2 regions of the Aerococcus viridans genome follow, and region 2 is predicted to be linked to the other one. Evidence: predicted binding sites of a transcription regulator. Region 2 holds the regulator's gene; the other holds the start of a gene.
The links. The regulator NrdR, encoded in region 2, represses ribonucleotide reductase genes. The targets are predictions, from matches to a motif close to ACACNATATATNGTGT.

Region 1: the regulator NrdR is predicted to act here: its motif matches at 1,501-1,516, upstream of nrdD (anaerobic ribonucleoside-triphosphate reductase).

What each region holds. Positions count from the first base shown of each region.
Region 1 covers NZ_CP014164.1:105,961-109,155, forward strand. Annotated here, with positions in the region: gene nrdD (anaerobic ribonucleoside-triphosphate reductase) at 1-1,460, opposite strand, end outside; gene AWM76_RS00500 (DUF438 domain-containing protein) at 1,739-3,195, opposite strand, start outside.
Region 2 covers NZ_CP014164.1:645,447-648,641, forward strand. Annotated here, with positions in the region: gene mutM (DNA-formamidopyrimidine glycosylase) at 1-233, shown strand, start outside; gene coaE (dephospho-CoA kinase) at 251-859, shown strand; gene nrdR (transcriptional regulator NrdR) at 939-1,451, shown strand; gene AWM76_RS03165 (DnaD domain protein) at 1,474-3,024, shown strand; gene dnaI (primosomal protein DnaI) at 3,027-3,195, shown strand, end outside.

The DNA of each region.
Region 1 (3,195 bases), 540 kb from region 2:
TTACCAAAGGCACCGTGCATATATAAAATCGGTGCGTTTTCTGGCTTAGCTTCCTTTACCCGGTTGATACGGAATAAAAGCGCATCCGCCATAATATCTAGCCGTTCATCTAATATGCTAAAGAATCGTTCTTGGTTGCCTTTAGCTTCAAGTGCAATCCGTGGTAAGTTTAAACTGACCACGCCAAGATTCATCCGGCCACTATTCACTTCTTGTCCATGCTTATCTTGCCAAGCCTGTAAGAAAGACCGACAACCCATGGGTGCTTTGAAAGAGCCTGTTAATTCAACAATTTTGTCATACATTAAGACATCCGGGTACATTCTTTGCGTCGCACAAGTCAGTGCTAATTGCTTGATATCGTAATTAGGATCTTTAGGTTCAAGGTTTACCCCTCGTTTAAGGGTGAAGACCAACTTAGGAAAAATGGCAGTCCTTTTTTCCTTGCCTAATCCTTCGATACGAATATCAAAAATAGCTTTTTGAATTTCTCGCTCATACCAAGAAGTCCCTAAACCAAAGCCAAAGGTTGTAAAGGGTGTCTGACCTTGAGAAGTATATAAAGTATTGATTTCGTACTCTAGACTTTGGATTGCATCGTGGATATCTTTTTTCGTACGAGACTTTGCGAAGGCCTCTTGTTTTTTGGCACCATCGATCCATTCTCTAGCAATAGCGAGATTCTTTTTGTAATTCATTTCTGCATAAGGCGCTAAGACTTCGTCTATGCGGTCAACAGTCGTACCACCATATTGACTAGATGCAACATTAGCAATAATTTGAGCCGTTTGAGCTGCTGCTGTTTGAATGGATTTTGGTGATGCCACTTCGGCGTTACCAATCTTGAAGCCATTACTAAACATATTTTCTAGGTCAATCAATGAACAGTTTGTCATTGGTGCGTACGGATTATAGTCCAAGTCATGGATATGAATATCCCCTTTTAAGTGCGCATTAGCGACATGCTTTGGTAGCATTTTAAGGCCGATAGCTTTCGACACGATACCTGCTGTTAAGTCGCGTTGGGTATTAAAGACCTTACTATCCTTATTGGCATTTTCGTTCACCACATCCTGTGCTTTATTGATAAGCCCTTGCATACGAGTCTGGATGTTAGTTGCATTAGCAAACCTTTCTTCAGCCACTTGTCTGTTTGCTAGATAGGTCTCTGCTATATGGTTGAAATTTTGGTCTTGTAAAACTTGCACTAACTGGTGATGAATAGTGGTCACCTCTATGGCGTCATTAGGGTTTGCTTTTTGAATATCGGCTAAATTTGCCAATACTTGGTGCAATATTAGGTTGATATCAGCTGTTTCAGCTTGTTTACTTTGACTTGCTTTTATAATGGATTGTTGTAATTTGTCGACATCAAAAGCGACCGTTCGACCATCACGTTTGTGTACTTTTACTTGGTCAAAGCTATCTAGGTGTAATATTTCTTGAACTGCTTGTGCCATGAATAGTGCCTCCTTACTATAACATGAAAAATAAGTTTAGACACAACATATAGTGTCGTCATCAAAATATTTTATCATATATAGTGTTCCGTACAAGGGTAAATGAAAATGGTGCATGGGTCAAAAAGTAAAAATGAAGAAAAATAAACAATTAATGTATGATTTTAAAAAGCGAAAAATAAAAACGGTCAAAAAACCACCATGACTGATTAAAGAATGGTGGTATTGACCGAATAGTTTATTTAAATAACCTGAGTTCAAACTAGTCATCTTTTGAATTAAAAAAAGTGCTTTTCTGTATTTGCTAAATTTCGGTAGTCTTGAATATCTAAGACAGCCTCTACTACCCCGCGGAATTGATCTTGATCATCAAAAGTGGCTAGGTATTCGATATATGCAAAAAAATTAGGGCTAGAAAAGCGCATTGGCTGAATAATCAGACGAGCATTTTTTAAATCATCTAAAAGTTGCGCAATCTTTGGCCATAAGCGTGGTGGATGACAAAACTCAATGTCACGACCGATTTCCAAAGGTGAGCGTTTGAAAATCATCTGATCATAAGGCACCACGTGGTTGAAATATCTAAAACAGAAGTTTTCGTCTATATAGGTAATTTCAAAAGGCAGGGCGTTCATTAAACTGGTGAACTCAGCAAGGGATAGATAGCCATTTTCCAAGTCTAATGGTTGATCAATGGCTACTTGGTCTGGTCTAGTGAGCAGTTGATTGTGGTGACTATACCAATCAACCTGTACATATCCATCGGAAAATTGTATCGTTTCACTTTGTTTGCTAGTGCGATTTTCTTTGAGTCGTACTAAAGTTGTCAATTTTTTGTTTTTTAAATCTGCTTCATCCGGTCCTTTAACAGAACGGTCTGTGCCTGGGGCGATGTCAATAAACCGTTGAATATTCTGGACGCATTCGACGATGCCTAAGAATTGATGTTCATCATCGAATAGTGGTTGATATGTCACATAAATCATTGCAGTACCCCCAGCGCTTGTTTCTTGGAACCAGTAGGATACAGCCTTTTCTTGACCAGATTTTAGTTTTTCAAAAACTGGGTGAATTGTTTTCCAAATACTGGCTGGAAAAAGCGTCTGTGCAGCCATCCCTATCTGACAATTTTCACGATATTGAAAGGGGAACCCCGTCTTATCTTGACAGGGCAGGGTGTAATTTGTGTATTGAATATGTCCTGCTGAATTGATAAAGGTAAGGGTGACTGGTATCCGGTCTAAGATAATCCGCATTTGGTTGGTAGATAAGAATCCATCGCCAACAGGGAGTGGCATGTCAGGGTCAATGATCGCTTGCTGGTAGCTTTCTGTAGCTTGAAATTCGGGTTTTCTTTCCCAGCTGATGAGCATAGCGCCATCAGGAAAACTGATTTTTTGGCTTTCAATGATGGCTTTACGTGGCTGGTCTACATTTTTGGTAAGTGGTGTAGTGTCTTCATGTTGGTCATCATCTTTTTCATCTGAACTTGTCCATGTACCTGTAGGTCGGATAATCGCAAAGCCGTAAATATCACTTTGTTCACTAACCTTGGCCCAATCTTGACTAGACAAACTTTCGGCTAGAATATTTATAAGAATGGCTTCCTCTTTAAAAATCATCTCCTTAAATTCATATTCAAAATCTGCAAAAGCTAACTTTACTATCGTTAATCTTTCTGTAAAATCTGTATTTCTTAATAAATCGACTTGCTTTAAAGCTGCTTGAAATAGGT
Region 2 (3,195 bases):
TTATGGCGTCAGCTATTGAAGTTGGTGGGACAACGATTCGAACCTATACCAATACCTTCGGTGAGAATGGTCAATTTGCCGATTATTTAAAGGCCTACGGGAAAAAGGGCCAACCTTGTCCACGTTGTGGCACTGAGATTGAGAAAATTAGCGTGGCTAAAAGAGGGACGCATTTCTGTCCATATTGCCAACGCATTCACCTTGCAGTGAAATATATTACATCATCTATTTAAATTAAAACGGAGGCACTATGAGTCATATTTTAGGACTAACCGGCAGTATTGCCACAGGTAAATCAACAGCAAGCAAATTTTTTAAGAAAGCCGGGTTTCCAGTCATCGATGCAGATTACGGGGCACGGGTGGTTGTTGAACCCGGACAACCAGGTTTAGAAGCGGTTAAAGCACATTTTGGAGAGGATATCGTCTTTCCTAATGGAGTTTTAGATCGCAAAAAACTAGGCCAAATTATATTCTCAGATGATAAGGAACGAGAGAAACTGAATGAACTGTTACGTCAACCTATTCGCGACTGGTTAAACAGTCAAAAAGACAAGTATGAAGCGGAAGGCCATGAACTGATTGTCATGGATATCCCTTTATTATTTGAAGGGGATTTCGCGGATGCATGTGACCAGGTGATGGTTATTTATGTGTCAGAAACCATTCAATTAGACCGGTTAATTCAGCGGGATAACTTAACTTCAGTTGAGGCTTTTCAACGAATGACTTGTCAAATGTCCATTGAACGAAAAGCGATGATGGCGGATGTGGTGATTGATAATTCGGGGTCTATTGCAGATACTGAACAACAATTGGATGCATGGGTCGGCATCTCTGGTTTTCAACCGCTAAAATAGTGGTTGAATAGCCATTGTGCTATAATAAATCGAGCAATTATTCAAGTATATTAAAATTGAAAGCAGAGGTGTCAAATATATGCAATGTCCAAATTGTGCTTCAACCAATTTAAAAGTAATTGATAGTCGACCAGCGGAGAATAATACCTCTATTCGTCGACGTCGAGAGTGCTTAGACTGTGGCGCCCGTTTTACCACTTTCGAGCGCATCGAACGAACACCCTTATTAGTCGTTAAACGTGACGGAACTAGAGAAGAGTTTTCTCATGAGAAAGTTTTGCGTGGCCTGATCCGCTCTGCTGAAAAGCGTCCTGTATCAGCTGACCAACTTGAACAGTTAGCCAATGACGTTGAATCTGAGTTGCGGTCTCGTAGCCAAAATGAGGTACCAGCTTCTGAAATTGGGGAATTATTGATGGCGGCTTTACCAGATATTGATGAAGTGGCTTATATTCGTTATGCTAGCGTATACCGACAATTTGAGGATCCGACTGTTTTCCTAAGAGAAATCGAACAATTAAGAGGGCGGAATGACCAGGTTGAAGGCGATGTGAATCCTGAAGAATCAAACCAAGATCATGTAGAAGACTAAATATTTCATAGAAGGGAGGGTAATGCCAGTGACATACCCATGGCAAAATTTAGATCCAAAAGGGCTTGTTCAAATTACCCAACCCCACTGGATTTCAGATATTGACCAGCAAGTCCTACTTCATCTATACCAACCCATTATTGGCGGCACTGCTTACGCCTTTTACCAGACTTTATATGCCAATATTCAACTGTCTGACTTTGCCTCAATCCCTTTGCGCCACTTCGATTTGATGGAACAGATGGTGGCTGGTAAGGAGCAATACGTGAAGGCCAGACGGCAACTTGAAGCAATTGGCTTATTACAAGTTTTTGAAAAAAGTAGTCATCAAAATCAAGATGATGTGGCGACGATTTATCAATTGCAAGCGCCTTTGGATTCTAAGCATATTTTCTCTGACCCGATTATGTCTAGTCTTTTAATGGACCGGTTGGGTCAAGACCGCTATCAATTGATGCTAGACAAGTTTTCAATCAAAATGCCAGTAGACTTGAAATCAGGAAATTGGACGGAAGTGACTGCTACTTTCCAAGATGTCTACCGATTACCAAGTCAATACTATCCCATTTCGGATGAGATTGAGGATAAGTTGGTAGCTAAAAATAGTCAAGCCAAGGCAACTACAATCACTAGTTCAACCTTAGACATGAACGCCTTAAAAGAGTTGCTGCAATCGTCATTCATCTCTGAAAAAGCCATCACAGATGAAGTGAGAGAGATGTTTGTATCCTTGCATCAACTCTATGGTTTTGATGAAGTGGACTTGAAAGAATTGGCCTTATCAGCGACTGATCTAAGGACCAATACGATTGACGTACGCAAGTTGCAGCGCCTGGCTTTAGACAAATCGAGCAGTCAAACAGGTACAAGTAATGTTCAGCCAGCAAAGGCATCTGCACAAGGGGTTAGTAGCGGTTTAATGGACCGAATTACATTTTCAGAGGCCAAAGACCGCCAGCAGGCAGATCAAGCTGATCAACAATGGTTAGGCAAAGGGCTCTCAAAAGAAGAATTGTCATTTTCTAAATTGGCTAGGTCTTATCCACCAATTGCCTTTGCTAAATCAATTAAGGAACAAAAGGGCGGCTATCTGACTAAGTCTGAGGGTAACGCCATTACTGAGTTAATCCAGTCAGAAGTGATTCAGCCTGCGACCTTAAATGTAATGGTGCAATTCTGTTTGATTGAGTTGGAACAGAATCGGTTGACGCGCTCATACCTAGAGAGTGTTGCTGATGACTGGCGTCAAAACAAGGTGGTTGAGCCTGAAGAAGCCATGTTATACTTGAAGCAACGTAAGCAGAAGAGTGCTGAAAATTATGAAAAACGGCAAAAAAACCGGATGGCTAAAGGTCGTTATCAGACGCAGAAGCAGTCGGTTAAACCAAAATGGTTAGACCCTGATTCAAGACAGGATAAATATCAAAAACCAGTGGTGGCGCCAAAGGCAGGTGACCAAGAAGGCCCTAAGCAAGACACGGCAGTCAAGCAAGAAAATAAGGCATCCTTAAGTGCGCAAGAAGCAGAAATTCAACAATTACTGCATTCATTAAATCAAAAAGAAGGTGAGTAAGTATGGCTGACAACAACCAAATGAAAAATGTGGGGGACTCCTTAAAACAGCAGTTCAACCGCAACCCCATGTTCAAAGAGCGACAAGCAAAAATCGAAGGCATTGTTCAAAGTGATCCAGATGTCCAGGCTTTTCTTGCCAAACATCAGTTAACCTTTGAAGATGAAATCG